One region of the Streptomyces sp. NPDC051555 genome, then DNA from elsewhere that is predicted to be linked to it. Evidence: riboswitches for the same ligand, from Rfam matches in the RefSeq annotation. Region 1 holds a riboswitch; the other holds the start of a gene.

The links. A riboswitch is a leader RNA that binds a small molecule or an ion and turns the genes downstream of it on or off. The one in region 1 is predicted to bind glycine.
Region 2: another riboswitch for glycine. It lies ahead of gcvP (aminomethyl-transferring glycine dehydrogenase); the one in region 1 lies ahead of gcvT (glycine cleavage system aminomethyltransferase GcvT).

Annotation. Positions count from the first base shown of each region.
Region 1 covers NZ_JBITDP010000009.1:263,038-273,026, forward strand. The annotation lists gene ACIBEA_RS20850 (hypothetical protein) at 52-363, opposite strand; gene ACIBEA_RS20855 (L-serine ammonia-lyase) at 667-2,049, opposite strand; gene ACIBEA_RS20860 (APC family permease) at 2,180-3,853, opposite strand; gene glyA (serine hydroxymethyltransferase) at 4,031-5,287, opposite strand; gene gcvH (glycine cleavage system protein GcvH) at 5,303-5,686, opposite strand; gene gcvT (glycine cleavage system aminomethyltransferase GcvT) at 5,826-6,941, opposite strand; glycine riboswitch at 7,106-7,206, opposite strand; gene ACIBEA_RS20880 (AAA family ATPase) at 7,516-8,187, shown strand; gene ACIBEA_RS20885 (enhanced serine sensitivity protein SseB) at 8,278-9,012, shown strand; gene ACIBEA_RS20890 (enhanced serine sensitivity protein SseB C-terminal domain-containing protein) at 9,098-9,838, shown strand.
Region 2 covers NZ_JBITDP010000002.1:982,645-992,633, reverse strand. The annotation lists gene ACIBEA_RS08375 (DNA polymerase IV) at 1-1,184, shown strand, start outside; gene ACIBEA_RS08370 (PRC-barrel domain-containing protein) at 1,211-1,597, opposite strand; glycine riboswitch at 1,700-1,798, shown strand; gene gcvP (aminomethyl-transferring glycine dehydrogenase) at 1,995-4,880, shown strand; gene ACIBEA_RS08360 (DUF5999 family protein) at 5,038-5,244, opposite strand; gene ACIBEA_RS08355 (hypothetical protein) at 5,544-6,179, opposite strand; gene ACIBEA_RS08350 (glutamate-cysteine ligase family protein) at 6,675-8,210, shown strand; gene ACIBEA_RS08345 (CPBP family intramembrane glutamic endopeptidase) at 8,394-9,191, shown strand; gene ACIBEA_RS08340 (PhzF family phenazine biosynthesis protein) at 9,223-9,989, opposite strand, start outside.

The DNA of each region.
Region 1 (9,989 bases):
CCGGGGCCCGGCCCGCCGATGCGGACCGGGCCCCGGGAGCGGTCGTGCGCCTTACGGGACCGGGTTGAAGACCACGGACTCGTGCGTGTTGGACTGCCCGATGGCGGTGAAGCCGGAGCCGTTCGACTGGGCCGTGTTGTTCTGGTTCGACGCTCCGGAACCGGTGGCGACCTGCTGTGCGGTGGAGGAGTTGCCGAGGTTGCTGCCGCCCACCCCGCTGCCGAGGATGCTGGCGACGGCCGCGTTCGACGCGTTGGCCGCGCCGGCTCCGTTGTCGGCCTGCGCCACGCCCGTGCACAGGGCGGCGGCGAGGGGGAGCGCTGCGAGCGCCGCCATCACGCGGATGGTGCGGATGCTTGCCATGATCGAGTCCTCCAGTGGGCAAAAAGCGTGTGGTCCAAGGCGGTTGGCCGACCGCCGGGTGCTGCGTGCAACGTCGCAGGCCCCACTTTTGCGTACCGGATCATGAAGAAACCAGCCCAGACGCGATGGTTCCCCCTCAAGCATGATCAATCCAGTTCAAACAAATGTTTCCCGCCATTTATGCGGTCTGGATTGTCGAGAAGGGGTGCGTCTGGGCTGGTCGGTGCCGTCCGCGCGGACGGCGGGTGCTGCGGGTGCGCCGGATGATGTGGCGGGTGTGACGGTTACGGGATCAGGTCCCGGTCAGCACTCGATGACGTTGACCGCGAGCCCGCCGCGGGCCGTCTCCTTGTACTTGATCTTCATGTCGGCGCCGGTCTCCTTCATGGTCTTGATGACCTTGTCGAGGGAGACCTTGTGGCTGCCGTCGCCGCGCATCGCCATCTTCGCCGCGGTGACGGCCTTGACGGCCGCCATGCCGTTGCGCTCGATGCACGGGATCTGCACCAGGCCGCCGACCGGGTCACAGGTCAGGCCCAGGTTGTGCTCCATGCCGATCTCGGCCGCGTTCTCCACCTGCTCCGGGGTGCCGCCCAGCACCTCGGCGAGGGCGCCCGCCGCCATCGAGCAGGCCGAGCCGACCTCGCCCTGGCAGCCGACCTCGGCGCCGGAGATCGAGGCGTTCTCCTTGAACAGCATGCCGATGGCGCCCGCCGAGAGGAGGAAGCGGACCACGCCGTCCTCGTCGGCGCCGGGCACGAAGTTCATGTAGTAGTGCAGGACCGCCGGGATGATGCCCGCCGCGCCGTTGGTGGGGGCGGTGACGACCCGGCCGCCGGCCGCGTTCTCCTCGTTGACGGCCATCGCGTACAGCGTCGCCCACTCCATGGCGTGCGCCTGCGGGTCGCCCTCGGCGCGCAGCTGGCGGGCGGTGCCCGCGGCGCGGCGCTTGACCCGCAGCCCGCCCGGCAGGATGCCCTCGCGGGACATGCCGCGCGCGACGCAGGCCTGCATGACGCGCCAGATCTCCAGGAGGCCCTCGCGGATCTCCTCCTCCGTGCGCCAGGCCTTCTCGTTCTCCAGCATCATCGAGGAGATCGACAGGCCGCTCTCGTTCGCGAGCCGCAACATCTCGTCACCGGAGCGGAAGGGGTACTTCAGCACCGTGTCGTCGAGCTTGATCCGGTCCTCGCCGACCGCGTCCTCGTCCACGACGAACCCGCCGCCGACCGAGTAGTAGGTCTTCTCCAGCAGCGGGTTGCCCGTCTCGTCGTAGGCGAAGAGGGTCATGCCGTTCGCGTGGTACGGCAGCGACCGGCGGCGGTGCAGGATCAGCTGGTTCGGCTCGTCGAAGGCGATCTCGTGGCCATCGCCTATTTCCGCGCCCAGCAGGCGCAGCCGACCGCTCTGGCGGATCCGCTCGACCTCGGCGTCGGCGGTCTCCACGTTCACGGAGCGGGGGGAGTGGCCCTCCAGGCCCAGCAGGACGGCCTTGGGGGTGCCGTGGCCGTGCCCGGTGGCACCGAGCGAGCCGAAGAGCTCGGCCCGTACGGAGGAGGTCTGGGCGAGGACACCGTCCTTCTTCAGCCGGTTCACGAACATGCGCGCGGCGCGCATCGGACCGACCGTGTGGGACGAGGACGGACCGATGCCGATGGAGAAAAGGTCGAAGACGGAGATGGCCACGGTGGCGGACTCCCTTGTCTGCTCGTGGGGTGGGAGGGGGCAGGAGAGGTGGATTGTTCGGATTTTGTCCGACAGCCGAGCTTAACGCGGTGAGGTGAACGGCTCGGCTGTCGGACGGGTCACAGAAGGGTCAGGCGTGCGACAGCTCACGTCCCCGCTCGTCGGCGGCGGGCCGCTCCGCGGCGAGCTCGGCCGCGTCGGGGTCGGCGTCGAGCACCGGGTCCGGGCCCGGGAGCCCGTCCCGGTGGGCCTTGATGCCGGCCCGCACGGCCCAGTAGTAGACGGCGAGGGCCATGCCCGCGACCAGGGCGATGTCCAGGCCGTCCGGGATCCGGCCGGTGCCGCCGAAGTCGGTGCTGCCCAGGTAGGACAGCAGGGACAGGCAGCCCAGGAAGACGACGATCCACCAGGCCGGGGCGAACTGCTTGACCAGGTCCTTCTCGCCCTTGCGGGCCAGTACGACCGCCGCGATCGGGGCCGCCACCAGGGTCAGCGCGGTCACGATGCCGGTGTTCGGCCACTTCGACCAGTACAGCGCGCAGGCCGCGAAGACGAAGGTCAGCGGGCACAGCACGGCCGCCAGGGGCAGCCGGAAGGGCCGCTTGAGGCCGGGCTTGGTGACCCGGAAGACGCCGACCGCGATGGGGCCGATCAGGTAGGAGATGACCATGGCGGCCGAGATGATCGGGGCCAGGGTCTTCCAGCTGTGGCCGACGGTGACCAGCAGCAGGACGGAGAAGCCGAGGTTCAGCCACATCGCGGGCCGGGCGGTGCCGTAGACGGGGTGGGTCTGCTTGAGCTTCTTGGGGAAGAAGCCGGTCTCGGAGAGGTTCTGCACCATGTACGCGGCCGAGGCCACGTTCGCGATGTTGGAGCCGGCGGGCGAGATGAAGGCGCCGAACTGGAGCATCACCACGACCCAGTGGATCATCAGCAGCTTGGCGAGTTCGGCGAAGGGGGAGTTGAAGTTCACTCCGGCCCAGCCGCCGGCCTGCGCGAGGTGCTCGGGCGGTACGGCGCCCAGGAAGGCGGCCTGCAGGGCCAGGTAGATGACCAGGCCCAGCGACAGCGCGCCGACGAGGGCGATCGGGATGGCGCGGCCGGGGTTCTTGGCGGCCCCGCCGAGGTTGACCACGGCCTGGAAGCCGTTGAAGGCGAAGACCACGCCGGAGGTGGTGACGGCCGTCAGGACGGCGGACCAGCCGTTCGGCGCGAAGCCGCCGTGCGCGGTGAAGTTCTCGGTGTGGAAGCCGGAGGCGACCAGCGCGATCACGGCCAGCACCGGGATGGCGAACTTGACCAGGGTCAGCCCCGCGTTGATCCGGGCCAGCAGCTGGACCGACCAGTAGCAGGACAGCCACAGCAGCACGGTCAGCGCCAGGGCGACCAGCATGCCGAAGGTGGTCAGCTGGTGGGACTGGGCGTCGACCAGGTCCTTGGCCCAGCCGAAGCTCCAGGAGGACATGTACTGGGTCGCGGCGATCGACTCGATCGGGATGAGCGAGGCCACCGCGATCCAGACCGCCCAGCCGGTGATGAAGCCCAGCACCGGACCGTGCGAGAGGTGGCCGTAGCGGGCCATGCCGCCCGGGATCGGATAGGCGGCGCCCACCTCGGCGTAGGACATGGCGATCATGCCGATGAAGACGGCGCCGATCACCCAGGCGACGAGCGCCGCCGGGCCCGCGACCTGGGCCGCCGTACCCGCTCCGAAGAGCCAGCCGGAGCCGAAGATCGAACCGATGCCGATCATGATCAGCGCGAAGAGACTGAGTCCCTTCCTGTTCGCTGCGCTCATGTCCATGAGATGGGGTGTCCGTCCTGACGGGGGATGCCTGGCTGGCTGCTGCCGCGCCTTTACATGAAGCCTATTTGCCGTAATTTGGCTATTTCATAGGCAGAAAGGCACGCCCGTCTGGGACCTTGGTCGCCAAAGAGGGCCCGGGCCTGTGGAAAACAGGGCCGGACCCTCCGGGCGTGGCTAGAGCGACGGGTACAGCGGGAACTTCGCGGCGAGCGCGGAGACGCGCGCCTTGAGGTCCTCGGCGTCGAACTCGGGCTTCAGCGCGGCGGCGATGACCTCGGCCACCTCGGTGAAGTCCTCGGCGCCGAAACCGCGGGTGGCCAGGGCCGGGGTGCCGATCCGCAGGCCCGAGGTGACCATCGGCGGCCGCGGGTCGTTCGGGACGGCGTTCCGGTTGACCGTGATGCCGATCTCGTGGAGCCGGTCCTCGGCCTGCTGGCCGTCCAGCTCGGAGTCGCGCAGGTCGACCAGGACCAGGTGGACGTCCGTACCGCCGGAGAGCACCGAGACGCCGACCTTGGTGACGTCCTCCTGCACCAGGCGCTCGGCGATGATCTTCGCGCCCTCCAGGGTGCGCTCCTGGCGCTCCTTGAACTCGGGCGAGGCCGCGACGAGGAAGGAGACCGCCTTGGCCGCGATCACGTGCTCCAGCGGGCCGCCCTGCTGACCCGGGAAGACCGCGGAGTTGATCTTCTTGGCCAGCTCCTGCGTGGACAGGATCACGCCACCGCGCGGACCGCCGAGGGTCTTGTGCGTGGTGGTGGTGACGACGTGGGCGTGCGGCACCGGGTTGGGGTGCAGGCCCGCGGCGACCAGACCGGCGAAGTGCGCCATGTCGACCATCAGGTACGCGCCGACCTCGTCCGCGATGCGGCGGAAGGCGGCGAAGTCCAGCTGGCGCGGGTAGGCGGACCAGCCCGCGACGATCATCTGCGGCTTGGACTCCTTGGCGAGGCGCTCGACCTCGGCCATGTCCACCCGGCCGGTCTCGTCGACGTGGTACGGGACCACGTTGTAGAGCTTGCCGGAGAAGTTGATCTTCATGCCGTGGGTCAGGTGACCGCCGTGGGCCAGGTTCAGGCCCATGATCGTGTCGCCCGGCTTCAGCAGCGCGAACATCGCGGCCGCGTTGGCCTGCGCACCGGAGTGCGGCTGCACGTTCGCGGCCTCGGCGCCGAAGAGCGCCTTGATGCGGTCGATCGCGATCTGCTCGACCACGTCGACGTGCTCGCAGCCGCCGTAGTAGCGGCGACCGGGGTAGCCCTCGGCGTACTTGTTGGTCAGGACCGAGCCCTGGGCCTCCATGACGGCGACCGGAGCGAAGTTCTCCGACGCGATCATTTCCAGGGTCGACTGCTGGCGCACGAGTTCGGCGTCGACGGCGGCGGCGACGTCCGGGTCGAGTTCGTGCAGCGGGGTGTTGAGAACAGACATCAGGATCCCCTGGGGTCAGTTGTCGGAGTGGGTGAGCTCGGCGTACTGCTCCGCGCTGAGCAGGTCTTCCGGCTCGCCCGCGAGGCGCACCTTGAACAGCCAGCCACCCTCGAACGGAGCGGTGTTGACCAGCGCCGGGTCGTCCACGACGTCCTGGTTGGCCTCGACGACCTCGCCCGTGACGGGGGAGTACAGGTCGCTGACGGACTTGGTCGACTCCAGCTCGCCACAGGTCTCGCCCGCGGTCACCTGGTCGCCCACGGCGGGCAGCTGTGCGTAGACGACGTCACCGAGCGCGTTGGCCGCGAACTCCGTGATGCCGACCGTCGCGACGCCGTCCACGGCGTCCGACAGCCACTCGTGCTCCTTGCTGTAACGCAGCTGCTGGGGGTTGCTCATGACCTGATTCTCCTGGATGCGGGGGAGTGCTGATGAACAGGGGTGTGACGAGGCACGACGCCCGGCGCGAGGTGCGCCGTGACGTCCGCCGTGGTGTCCGTCGTGGTGCGCGGAGCGGGCTTCCCGATGGGGGGAAGCGTCACTTCTGACGCTTGTAGAACGGCAGGGCCACGACCTCGTACGGCTCATGCGTACCGCGAATGTCCACGCCGACGCCGGAGGTGCCCGGTGCGGCGTGCGACGCGTCGACGTACGCCATCGCGATCGGCTTGCCCAGCGTCGGGGACGGGGCGCCCGAGGTGACCTCGCCGATGACCTGGCCGTCGGCCACGACCGGGAACCCGGCGCGCGGGACCCGGCGGCCCTCGGCGATCAGGCCGACGAGCTTGCGCGGGGCCGCGGAGGCGGCGCGCTCGGCGGCGGCCTCCAGGGCGGCGCGGCCGACGAAGTCGCCCTCCTTCTCGAACTTCACGACCCGGCCCAGGCCCGCGTCGAACGGGGTCAGCGCGGTCGTCAGCTCGTGCCCGTACAGCGGCATGCCCGCCTCCAGGCGCAGCGTGTCGCGGCAGGACAGGCCGCAGGGGATCAGGCCGACGCCCTCGCCCGCCTCGGTCAGCGCCTGCCACAGCTCCACGGCGTGCTCGGGGGAGACGAACAGCTCGAAGCCGTCCTCGCCGGTGTAGCCGGTGCGCGCGATCAGCGCGGGCACCCCGGCGACCGTTCCGGGCAGACCGGCGTAGTACTTCAGCCCGTCGAGGTCGGCGTCGGTGAGCGACTTCAGGATGTCGGGGGACTCCGGCCCCTGGATCGCGAGCAGGGCGTACGCGTCGCGGTCGTCGCGGACCTTGGCGTCGAAGCCGGCGGCGCGCTCGGTGATCGCGTCCAGGACGACCTGGGCGTTGGAGGCGTTGGCGACGACCATGAACTCCGTCTCGCCGAGGCGGTAGACGATCAGGTCGTCGAGGATGCCGCCGTCCTCGCGACAGATGTGCGTGTAGCGGGCGCGGCCGACTCCGACGGTGGAGATGTTGCCGACCAGGGCGAAGTCGAGGACCTTGACGGCCTCGGGGCCGGTCAGCGTGATCTCGCCCATGTGGGAGAGGTCGAAGAGGCCGGCCCGGGTGCGCACGGCGTTGTGCTCGTCGCGCTCGCTGCCGTAGCGCAGCGGCATGTCCCAGCCCGCGAAGTCGGTCATCGTCGCACCGAGGGAACGGTGCAGCGCGTCAAGGGCGGTCAGGCGGGGGGCAGTGCTCATGGGTGTGGCTCCCAGGTCCCGGGGCGTCGACAGGGCATGACATGACGAGGATGATCCTCCCCATCTGTCATCGGAACCTGAGAGGTTCGCCGAGAGTTCCTCGACTTGCACCTTGGGTGGAGCGCACCGGCCAGAAGGCGGTACGGCTCGCTTTTCAGATCTGCCTCATCCACGCGGTACGGGGCCTGAGAGATTCAAGGGAGGGTCTTGCTCCTTCGGCGCCCGGGGTGCGGAGCAACTCCCGGGACTCTCCCGCGCGGATTCAAGCGGCCTTTATGCAGTTGGGTCCAGATGGCGCACATCATTGCACGGCCCGGCCGCGCATGGGGGTGCGGGTCCCGGATGTGACCCGCGCCCCGGCCCGTCCTCCCGCGCCGGCTCCCGATCCGGCGCGATGACCCGACCGGAACCATGTCCGCCGCATTACCGTCTCTTTACACTCAGGGGGCAAGGGTCCTGGTGACCCGATCCGGGGGAGGCGATCACTGTGCGCAGATTCGGCGCGGCAGCGGGGACGACGGCAGGAGCGGCGGCCGGGACGGTGGCGGGAGCGGGTGCGCCGGTGGGTGCGCCGGTGGGCGCCGTACCGGTCCAGCCGGGGCACCGACCACGGGGCACGGCCGCCGATGGAGCGGTCCCCGCGGCCCCCGTGGCCGCCGTGCGGGACCTGCGCGGCCGGGGGAGCGCGAGCCGCGGCCCGGCCCGCCTCGGCTTCGCCGAAGGCGACATCGTCGTCGTGTCCGGCCTGCCCGGCGGCGGCAAGAGCACCCTCATCAAGCGGGCCGTCGCGGGCGGCGGGATCGACTCCCAGGACGCCCGCGAGCGCTGGGAGCGCCGGATGCCCCGGGCGCTGCCGTACGCCGCCTACCGCCCGCTGGTGCGCGCCGCGCACTACTGGGGGCTGTGGCGCGTGCTGCGCTCGGGGGACTCCGCCGTCGTCCACGACTGCGGCACGCAGACCTGGGTACGGGCGCTGCTGGCCGGGGCCGCCCGCCGCCGCGGCCGGGCCCTGCACCTGGTGCTGCTCGACGCCACCGCCGAGGAGGCGCTGGCCGGGCAGGCGGCCCGGGGGCGCGGAGTGTCGACCTACGCCTTCGCCCGGCACCGCGGCGCGGTCACCCGGCTGCTGCGCGAGGCGGAAGCGGGCCGGCTGCCGGCGGGCTGCGCCTCCGCCGTCCTGCTCGACCGGGCGGCGGCGGCCCGGGTGACCCGGATCGGCTTCGGCTCCGGGCCCGGGACGCATTAGCCTCACCGGTGACAGGGCCCACGGGCCGCCGGTCCACGGACCGGCGCCGCGGCGGCCTTCGCGACCGTACGCACACGGGGAGACACGGGCATGCAGGGCAGTGGCTGGCCGGCCAACGAACTCGAAGCGGTCCTGGGCACGGCGATGGGCGACCCGCAGGCCGGACCGCGGATCCTGGAGACCCTGGCCCGCAGTCACGTCTGGGTACCGCTGCCCGCCGGCGGCGGCCCCGACGCGGGGAGCCTGACCCTGGCGACCATGGACATCGGCGGCGACGCCTACGCGCCCGTCTACAGCTCCGAGGCGCAGTTCCTGGCCTGCGTGGGCACGGGCATGGACTTCGTCGTCGCACCCGCCGTCGAGTTCGCCCGCGGCCTGCCCCCGCAGCTCGGCATCGCCGTGAACCCCGAGGGCGCCGTCGGCGTCCCGCTGCCGCCGCCCGCCGTGGCGCTGCTCTGCCGGACCGGCCGCAGCGAGCTGGACGGCCCGGCCACGGGCGGCCGGGTCCGGCTGTACGAGCCGGACTGGCAGGAGGACCCCGTGGACTTCCTGGCCGCCGCCGCCGAGGAGTTCCGGGCCAGCGGGGTGGTCGCCGCCGCCCACCGCTGCCTGGCCAGCGTCGAGGGCGCGGCCCCGCAGCTGTACGTCGGTGTCCGCCTGCTGGGATGGGAACCGGAGCACCGCAACGCCCCGATGGACGCCCTGGGACGGGCCCTGGGGCGGGTCCAACCGCCCTGGCAGGTGCAGTTGATCCTGCTCGACGCGGTCGAGGACCCGGTGGCGGATTGGATCCGTGAGCGCGTGCGCCCGTTCTACCTGCCGTAGTCGCGCTTAAGCTGTTCGCATTGCCCGGACGCACGCGTGGCCCGGGGGTACGCGTGGACGACGGGCGGACGAAGAGGGGTACCGGGTGAGTGCGTCAGGCACGGCCGCGGCCGGGCAGGTCGAGCACATGCTGCGCCAGGTGACACCCGGGCGCTACGACAGCTACGAGCAGCTGCTCCACGGGCTGGCCGAGGGCCGGCTGTGGATGCTGCTGTGGCAGGGGCAGTCCGGCTCGCCGGACGCCCAGTACGGGGGCATGGAGGTGGAGGGGCTCGGTTACGCGCCCTGCGTGACCTCCCCGCAGGAGCTGGCCGCGAGCGGCTGGAACCGCGGCTACGAGGTGGTGACCGGGCGCGACGTCGCCCGCGCCCTCTACCCGGACCGCTGGGGTCTGTGGCTCAATCCGCACGCCCAGGGCGGCGGCCTCGGCATTCCCTGGGCCGACCTGCGTCGGATCGCCACGGGCCTGGACCGGATGCCCGCCGGGCCGCTGCGGCTGTCCGAGCCCTCGATCGAGCTCCCGCAGTTCTACGGACTGCTCACCCAGCACGCCCACCGCACGCCCGCCGTGCGCTCGCTGCGGCGCGCCTGGGTCCAGCCGGTGCTCGGCTCGCCCTACCTCGCCGTGGGCCTCGACCTCTACGACGCCTCCGTGCCCGCGCTGGAGTCGGTGCGCGAGATGATGCGCCAGTCCGTGGGGGCCGTGCCCGAGGGCGTACCGGTGTGCACGGTCGCGCTCGCCGACGAGCACGATCCCGTCGCGATGTGGCTGCGCGCCCAGGCGCGGCCGTTCTACGACCGCGAGGGTCAGGCGCCGGCGTACTGACCACCTGCTGAGACCGCCGTATCAGGCCGCATGGAACCCGCTTCCGTGCGGCCTTTGCGTTGTCCTGATTTGCCCCGTCGCCCGTGTCCAAATAGCACACGAGAAGCGAGAGTTGACCCGGATGTCCGATTGTGTACCGAACGGACGGTCT
Region 2 (9,989 bases), on a different contig from region 1:
CGGCCTTCGACTCGGCCGGGGCCCGGGTCACGGCCGAGCGGCTGCGGGCGGACATCCGGGCGGCGACGGGGCTCAGCGCCTCGGTGGGGCTGGCCGGGTCCAAGATGCTGGCCAAGGTGGCCTCGGAGGGCGCCAAGCCGGACGGGCTGTTGCTGATCGAGCCGGGGACCGAGCGGGAACTGCTGGCGCCCATGTCGGTGCGGACCCTGCCCGGGGTGGGGCCGGCCACCGGGGAGCACCTGCGGCGGGCCGGGATCACCACGGTGGGAGAGCTGGCCGACGCCGGCGAGGACGAACTGGTCCGGATGACCGGGCGGGCGCACGGGGTGGCGCTGTACCGGATGGCGCTGGGGTTGGACGACCGGCCCGTGGTCGCGGAACGGGACGCGAAGTCCGTCTCGGTCGAGGACACCTTCGACGTGGACCTGCACGACCGGGTCCGGATCCGCGGCGAGGTGCAGCGGCTCGCGGAGCGGTGCGTGGGGCGGCTGCGCGCGTCGGGGCACTCGGGGCGGACGATCGTGCTCAAGGTGCGCCGCTACGACTTCTCCACGCTGACCCGGTCGGAGACCCTGCGGGGGCCGACGGACGATCCGGCGGTGGTCCGGGAGGCGGCGGCGCGGTTGCTGGAGGGGATCGACACGACGGGCGGGGTGCGGCTGCTGGGCGTGGGGGTGTCGGGATTGGCCGACTACACGCAGGAGGACCTGTTCGCCCAGGCGGAGGCCGAGGCGGAGGCCCGGGCAGCGGCCCGGGCGGAGGCGGAGGCGGTGGCCGGGGAGCGGGATTCCGGTGGGCCGGATTCCGCCGCGGGGGCGCGGGTGCAGGGAGCGGACAAGGGCGACGGAGCCGACGGGGGCGCGGGGGCGCCCGTACGCGCGCAGGCGGCGGCCGGGACCGGGGCCGCGGACGCGCCCGTGGGGGAGCCCCCGCAGGAACGGAGGTGGCCGGCGGGGACCGATGTGCGCCACGGGGAGTACGGGCCCGGCTGGGTGCAGGGCAGCGGGGTGGGGAGGGTGACTGTCCGTTTCGAGCGGCCGGGATCGCCGCCGGGCCGGGTGCGCACCTTCCGGGTGGACGACCCCGACCTGGAACCGTCCGATCCGCTGCCCCTGGTCGGGGAGCCGGACGGCGAACATGCCGAACCTGACGGGGGACATGCCAAAGAAGGAACCGCCGGATGACGGACCTGCGGGCGGGTGACCCCGGCCTAGGCCTCGCCGCCGGCGAGGCGGCCGAAGTCGCGGTCGCCGTGGTGGAAGTCACTCGGCAGGGTCACGTCCAGGCCGTAGTGGTGGTAGAGCTGGAGCTCCTGTTCGGGGGAGAGGTGGCGGCCCACCCCGAAATCGGGGGCGTCCTTGATCAGGGCGCGTTCGAAGGGAACCCGCAGGGTGTCGCCCACCACCTCGCTCGGTTCCAGCGGGACGAAGGCGTCCCGGCTGAAGAGTCCGGTCCGTACGGCGGCCCATTCCGGGACGCCCGTGGCATCGTCGAGGTAGACCTCGTCGACGGTGCCGATCTTGGTTCCATTGCGGTCGAACGCCTTGCGGCCGATCAGGCTGCGCGGATCGATGTCGGTCTGCACGGTCGCCTCCATTTGGTCGCAACTCCTCCGTAATGACTACAAAAGTGCATTTCCGGGGAGGGGGCCACTCGAGGGAGTGCCCAGATCCTCGCTGGTAGGCTGGGGAACGGCTGCTGACCCTGTGCGGGAGAGTCCTCCGATCGAGTTCGTCGGAGGCGCCGAAGGAGCAACTCCTCCCCGGAATCTCTCAGGCAGACGTACCGCACGGACGAGGCCACTCTGGAAAGCAGGACGGGCGACGGATCGCAGTTCCGGTGCCCTTCCTCACCGACGGTGAAAGCCGGACCTCCACGGGCGATCCCCAGGAGGCCCGGTGAAGCTCTCAGGTTGAGATGACAGAGGGGGAGGCCGTCCGGGTGCCCGCGCCGTGGTACCCCTCGCAGGTCGTACGACCAGGAGGCCTCCGTACATGACCGCCAACCGCATTCCGCTCTCCCAGCTGGAGCGAGGCATCCCCTTCGAGCAGCGCCACATCGGCCCGGATGCCGAGGCGCAGGCGAAGATGCTGGCCCAGGTGGGCTACGGCTCCCTGGACGATCTGACCGCCGCCGCGGTGCCGGACGTCATCAAGAGCGCCGAGGCGCTGAACCTGCCGGGTGCCCGCACCGAGGCCGAGGTGCTCGCCGAGCTGCGTTCGCTGGCCGACCGCAACCAGGTCCTGACCCCGATGATCGGCCTCGGTTACTACGGCACCTTCACGCCGCCGGTGATCCTGCGCAACGTCATGGAGAACCCGGCCTGGTACACGGCGTACACGCCGTACCAGCCCGAGATCTCGCAGGGGCGCCTCGAAGCGCTGCTGAACTTCCAGACGGTCGTCGCCGACCTGACCGGGCTGCCGACCTCCGGCGCCTCCCTGCTCGACGAGGGCACCGCCGCCGCCGAGGCCATGCAGCTCGCCCGCCGCGTGGGCAAGGTCAAGGGCGGGGTCTTCCTCATCGACGCGGACACGCTGCCGCAGACCATCGCGGTCATCGAGACGCGCGCCGAGCCCACCGGGGTCGAGGTCGTGGTCGCGGACCTGTCCGAGGGCATCCCGGCCGAGATCGCCGAGCGCGGCGTCTTCGGCGTGCTCCTCCAGTACCCGGGCGCCTCCGGTGCGGTCCGCGAGATCAAGCCGGTCATCGACCAGGCGCACGACCTCGGCGCGATCGTCGCCGTCGCCGCCGACCTGCTCGCCCTGACCCTGCTCACCTCCCCGGGTGCGCTCGGCGCGGACATCGCCATCGGCACCACCCAGCGCTTCGGCGTCCCGATGGGCTTCGGCGGTCCGCACGCCGGTTACATGGCCGTCCAGGAGAAGCACGCCCGCTCGCTGCCCGGCCGCCTGGTGGGCGTCTCCGTCGACGCCGACGGCAACAAGGCCTACCGCCTGGCCCTGCAGACCCGCGAGCAGCACATCCGCCGCGAGAAGGCCACCAGCAACATCTGTACCGCGCAGGTGCTGCTCGCCGTCATGGCCGCCATGTACGCCGTCTACCACGGCCCCGACGGCCTGCGGACGATCGCCCGCCGCACCCACCGCTACGCCACCCTGCTCGCCGCGGGCCTGACCGCCGGCGGCGTGGAGCTGGTGCACGGCTCGTACTTCGACACGGTCACCGCGCGGGTGCCCGGCAAGGCCGACGGGGTCGTGGCCGCCGCCCGCGAGGCCGGGGTCAACCTCTACCGGGTCGACGCCGACCACGTCTCCGTCTCCTGTGACGAGACCACCCTGCGCGCCGACATCGACGCCGTGTGGGCCGCCTTCGGCGTCACCGCGGACATCGAGGCGCTGGACGAGGTCACCGCCGACACGCTGCCCGAGGGGCTGCTGCGCTCGGACGCCTATCTGAGCCACCCGGTCTTCCACCAGCACCGCTCCGAGACCGCGATGCTGCGCTACCTGCGCAAGCTGTCGGACAAGGACTACGCGCTGGACCGCGGCATGATCCCGCTGGGCTCCTGCACGATGAAGCTCAACGCGACCACCGAGATGGAGTCGGTGACCTGGCCCGAATTCGGCCAGCTGCACCCCTTCGCCCCGGTCGAGCAGGCCGCGGGTTACCTCACGCTCATCACCGAGCTGGAGGAACGTCTCTGCGAGGTCACCGGTTACGACAAGGTGTCCATCCAGCCCAACGCCGGATCGCAGGGCGAGCTGGCCGGTCTGCTCGCGGTACGGGCGTACCACCGGGCGAACGGCAACGAGCAGCGCACCATCTGCCTGATCCCGTCCTCCGCGCACGGCACCAACGCCGCCAGCGCCGTGATGGCCGGCATGAAGGTCGTCGTCGTCAAGACGGCGGACGACGGCGAGGTCGACGCCGCCGACCTGCGCGCCAAGATCGAGCAGTACCGCGACGAGCTCGCCGTGCTGATGATCACCTACCCGTCCACGCACGGCGTGTTCGAGGAGCACGTCGCCGACATCTGCGCGCAGGTGCACGACGCGGGCGGCCAGGTCTACGTGGACGGCGCCAACCTCAACGCCCTGGTGGGCCTCGCCAAGCCGGGTCACTTCGGCGGCGACGTCTCGCACCTGAACCTGCACAAGACCTTCTGCATCCCGCACGGCGGCGGCGGCCCGGGCGTCGGCCCGGTCGGTGTCCGGGCGCACCTGGCCCCGTACCTGCCCAACCACCCGCTGCAGCCGACCGCCGGTCCCGCGACGGGCGTCGGTCCGATCTCGGCCGCGCCGTGGGGTTCGGCGGGCATCCTGCCGATCTCGTGGTCGTACGTGCGCCTGATGGGCGGCGAGGGCCTCAAGCGCGCCACCCAGGTGGCGGTGCTCGGCGCCAACTACATCGCCAAGCGCCTGGAGCCGCACTTCCCGGTGCTCTACACCGGTCCGGGCAACCTCGTCGCGCACGAGTGCATCATCGACCTGCGCCCGCTGTCGAAGGCGACGGGCGTCAGCGTGGACGACATCGCCAAGCGACTGATCGACTACGGCTTCCACGCGCCGACGATGTCCTTCCCGGTGGCCGGCACCCTGATGATCGAGCCGACGGAGTCCGAGGACCTCGCCGAGATCGACCGCTTCTGCGACGCGATGATCGCCATTCGCGCGGAGATCGAGAAGGTCGCGGCGGGCGAGTGGCCGCTGGAGGACAACCCGCTGGCCAACGCCCCGCACACGGCCGCGGCGCTGGGCGGCGAGTGGAACCACCCGTACACCCGTGACGAGGCCGTCTTCCCGGGCGGGCTGATCGCCGCCGAGAAGTACTGGCCGCCGGTCCGCCGGATCGACGGCGCGTTCGGCGACCGGAACCTGGTCTGTTCCTGCCCGCCGCTGGACGAGTACGACAACTGATGGTCGCGCTTGCCCATCGTTGAGAAGTGAAAGGGGCCGGTCCGGGAGTATGCCTCCCGGGCCGGCCCCTTTCGCGTGCCTCGTGCGCGTTTCTTCGTAAGGGTGCTGCGTACGCGTGCCTGGTGCGCGTGCTTCGTGCGCGTTCCTCGGGCGGTCGCTACGCCGCCTTCATCACCTGCGCCGCCGCGAGCGGGCGGTGCGGAGCGATGATCCGGCCGTCCGGCAGCAGCTCACCGGTGTCCTCGAAGAGCAGGACGCCGTTGCACAGCAGGCTCCAGCCCTGTTCCGGGTGGTTGGCCACGGGATGCGCGGCCTCCCGGTCGGCGGAGTCGGCGCTAGGGCAGGCAGGCTGGTGCTGGCACATGGATACGTTCTTTCGCTGCGGTGTGGTCTGTGTGCTGCGGCTCGATGCGTCGTTCATGGCCGCCCCCCGTATCAATCTCGGTGTGGTCAGGGTCCAGTGTTGCCCTACGGACTGGCGTCCGCAGGGATTTCCGGTAGCTGTCCTCATAGATTGATGACGCATCACCCGTGCGGGCGGTTCAGCTCAACTCCCCTGTCATTTCGGATGGTTCGGCACTGGCCCGAGCGGGCTAGGCCGAATGGGCACAGTGGGCCACGCGGCCGCCGGAGTCGGGTCGGATCAGGCCGCGGCGGCCCGGATCAGGCGGCCGGAGCCGCCAGCGAGGGCGGCACCGGCGGGCCCTGCGGGCTCGGCGGGCTCTGCGGGGTGAGGCGGTGGGTCAGCACCGGCAGCAACTCCGACACGGGGTGCGGGCGGTAGGCGGCGATGCCCGGCGGGGCGGGCGCCAACGGCACCAGCAGGTCGGCGGCGGCGGGCAGGCCGGCCGAAGCGGCGGCGCCGACCCCCTCGTGCAGCCACAGGGTGAGCATGTACAGCTCCGGTACGGACAGCAGCCGGGGCTGGTAGTTCTTGCCGAGGGACTCCGCCTGGCGCAGGGCGCGTTCGGTGGCGGCGACGTAGGGCCCCTCGAAGAAGTGGGAGAAGGCCCAGCCGTCCGCCGTCAGCCGGGTGTCCGCCGCGGCCACGAAGCGGTCGCCGCTGCGGATCAGGAACCTCCAACCCGTGAGCCGGGTGCGGGGCGGCCGGCCCGCCGTCGAGGGCAGGAACTGGAGCCGGTCCAGTACGTGCACGGGCAGGGGGAGTTCGGCGGTCAGCGGTCCTTGGAGGGAGCGCAGCGCCGGCGTGAGCGCCTCGTGGACCGCGGTGGGGGAACCGAGTGCCGCGAGGACGCTGCGCAGGGCGGGCGCGGGGGCCGGAGGGACATGCAGCGGCATGGTGGGTCGCCTCTCACTTGGGAGACCTGGGAGAACGGGGGCAGGTGCGGACGGCGCTGTCGCATTCTGGGGCCAGAGGGGGGCCGAGGGGCAATGGCCGCGCGCCAACTCTCTGCCTCGTTTGCGGAGTTTATACGACATGTGTTCACGCAGTGTTTCGGCTAGCTGTCCCGCCCATTGCCGACAAGGCGCATACCGGTCCTGCTGCGGAGGATTCGTAGCTGCACGAGCGCGGACATCTCACGCTGACCTCGGAGGTTACCCGAAGGGTGCTCGGCTGGAAAGCGCCGGTATTGCGTACACGGAAAAGTCGACGGGGGCATTGCAGGATGCCCCTTGCCAGATGAATGTGCCGTAGCGCCTGTCGGCCAAACCGGCGCGCGCTGTCCGCCAGTCGTGCCCCCGCCGCGTTATCGATCACTCGGCCGGGGCATCATCGACCGTAACGTGCGCCCGGACGGACCGGGCCGGGCCCACTCGTGGAGGGACGCTTCGATGGGGGAGAAGGTCGTGGCAGGCGGATTCGACCTGTCCGATCGGCAACGGTATCGGAGGAAGCTTCACGAGTGCCTGGAGGGACTGGAGCGGCTTCTGGCGGAGAAGAGGTTCGATCGCCCCAAGAACATGATGGGGCTGGAGATCGAGTTGAATCTCGCGGGTTCCGACGGATTGCCGAGAATGGTGAATGCCCAGGTACTGGAGCGCATTGCGAGCCCCGATTTCCAGACCGAACTCGGAATGTTCAACCTGGAGGTCAACATACTTCCGCACCGGCTCGACGGCCGGGTATTCGACCAGCTCGCGGAAGAGCTCAGCGCGAGTCTCGCATATGCCAATCGGCAGGCCGCGGAGATAGACGCCGGGGTGGTGATGATCGGCATCCTGCCGACGATCTCCCGCGGCGACCTCGTCTCCGCGAACCTCTCGGCGGTGGACCGCTACTCGCTGCTGAACGAGCAGATCCTGCTGATGCGGGGGGAGGACTTCGTCCTGGACATCGACGGGGTGGAGCGGCTGACCTGGACCTCGGGGTCGATCGTCCCGGAGGCGGCCTGTACCTCGGTCCAGTTGCACCTCCAGGTCACCCCCGCCCGGTTCGCGGACGTGTGGAACGCGGCGCAGGCGGTGGCGGCGGTACAGATAGCCGTGGGCGCCAACTCCCCCTTCCTCTTCGGGCGCGAGCTGTGGCGGGAGTCGCGGCCCCCGCTCTTCCAGCAGGCCACCGACACCCGGCCGCCCGAGCTCCAGGCCCAGGGAGTGCGGCCGCGGACCTGGTTCGGCGAGCGCTGGGTGGACTCGGCGTACGAACTCTTCGCGGAGAACGTCCGCTACTTCCCGGCGCTGCTGCCGATCTGCGACGAGGAGGAGCCGCTGCGGGTGCTCGGCGAGGGCGGGGTGCCCAGCCTCCAGGAACTCGTCCTGCACAACGGCACCGTCTACCGCTGGAACCGGCCCGTGTACGGGGTCGCCGACGGGGTGCCGCACCTGCGGGTGGAGAACCGGGTGCTGCCGGCCGGGCCCACCGTCACCGACGTGGTCGCCAACGCCGCCTTCTACTACGGGCTCGTGCGCACCCTCGCCGACGAGCAGCGCCCGGTGTGGAACCGGCTGCCCTTCGCGGAGGCGGAGGCCAACTTCGACGCGGCCTGCCGGTACGGGATCGACGCGCGGCTGCGCTGGCCGCGCCGGGGCCGGGGCGGGGGACTGGCGAGCGTGCCCGCGGTCCGGCTCGTGCTCGACGAGCTGCTGCCGATGGCGGCGGCCGGGCTCGACGCCTGGGGCATCGAGCCCGCGGACCGGGACCACTACCTCGGGATCATCGAGGAGCGCTGTCGCAGGCGCGCCAACGGTGCGACCTGGCAGGTCGAGACCTACCACCGGGCGCTGGCCGCCGGGCTGGAGCGGGACGCGGCGCTCGCGGCGACCACCCGCCGCTACACCGAGCTCATGTACAAGGGGGACCCCGTGCACACCTGGCCCGCCGGGCTGCCGGAGGAGGAGGTGAGCGCGGCCCTGACCGCGGGGCGGTAGGGCGGCGGGGGCGGTTGGACGGCCGGGGCGGTTGGACGGCCGGGGCCGTCGGGCGGACCCGTTCCGTCCGGCGCCGCGCCCCGTCCGGCTCCGTGTCCTGCCCGGTGATCCCGTTCCGCCGTCGAGCGGGCAGTATGGGGTGGTCGGAGCGGGACGGTGGGTCGGAGCGGGACGGAGTCAGGCGTGCGGGCGGATCCGGAGCCGGTGGTCGGGACCTTGCGCGAGGACGGGCGGCGGGTCCTGCGGACCGAGACGCTGCTGGTGCTCGCCCTGTCGCTGGGGGCGAGCGCGGTCTCGGCGCTCATCAGCTTCATCGGCTCGCTCACCAAACCGGGCGGGCTGAAGGACCAGGCCGCCACGCTCAACGGCTCCTACGCGCCGGGCCGCCCCTGGCTCGACCTGTCCTGGCAGCTCTTCGGGATCGCGACCGCCCTGGTCCCCGTACTCCTCGTGGCCCACCTGCTCACCCGCGAGGGCGCGCCCGGTCTGCGGGTGCTGGGTTTCGACCGCACCCGGCCCCGCGCGGACCTGGGGCGCGGGGCGCTCGTCGCGGCCGGGATCGGCAGCGCCGGGCTGGCCTTCTACCTGGCGGCGCGCGCCTCGGGCTTCAACCTGACGGTGGTGCCGGAAGCGCTGCCCGACGTGTGGTGGAAGTTCCCCGTACTGATCCTCTCCGCGGTGCAGAACTCCGTGGTGGAGGAGGTCATCGTGCTGGCCTACCTGCTGCGCAGGCTGGACGGGCTGGGCTGGTCGTCGACGGCCGCGTTGCTGGCCAGTTCGGTCCTGCGCGGCTCGTACCACCTCTACCAGGGCATCGGCGGGTTCCTGGGCAACGTCGTCATGGGCGTCGTCTTCGTCCTGCTCTACCGGCGCTGGGGCCGGGTCGGGCCGCTGGTGGTCGCGCACGCACTGCTCGACATCGTCGCCTTCGGCGGGTACGCGCTGCTCGCCGGCAAGGTCGGCTGGCTGCCCACGCCCTGAGGGACCGGTACGAGGGCAGCGGCGGCCCGGTTCAGGGGGCGGTCAGCAGCTCTCCGTCGAGGACCGTGACGGCGTGCCCGGTCAGGAACGTACGGTCCCCCGCGAGCCGGACCCGGACCAGGCCGGTGCGCGCCGAACCCTGGAAGCCGGTCAGCTCGGTGCGGCCCAGGCGCGCGGCCCAGAAGGGCGCGAGCGCGGTGTGCGCGCTGCCGGTGACCGGGTCCTCGTCGACGCCGACGGCGGGGAAGAAGCCACGGGAGACGAAGTCGTACCCCCGGGCGGGGTCCTCGGCCGCAGCGGTGACGATCAGCCCGCGCTTGGCGTAGGCGGCGACCACCGCGAGGTCGGGGCGCAGCTCGCGCACGGTGCGCTCGTCCGCCAGCTCGACCAACAGGTCGCCGATGTGGGCGGCGGTGTCGTGGACGGAGCGCACCTCCACCCCGCCCAGCGCCAGGGCGAGGGCCTCCGGGAGCTCGTACGGGCTGAGCGTGGAGGTCGGGAAGTCCATGGTCACCGTGGAGTCGGCGGCGGCCTCGGTGGTGAGGACACCGCAGCGCGCGGCGAACCGGACCGGTCCGTCCGCCAGGCCGGTGCTCGCCAGGACGTGCGCGGTGGCGAGGGTGGCGTGGCCGCACATGTCGACCTCGGCGGTCGGGGTGAACCAGCGCAGCGCCCAGTCGGCCTCCCCACCGGGCGGCAGCGGGTGCGCGAAGGCGGTCTCGGAGAGGTTGACCTCGGCGGCGACCTGCTGGAGCCACGTGTCGGGCGGGAAGCCCGCGGCGCCGTCCAGGAGCAGGA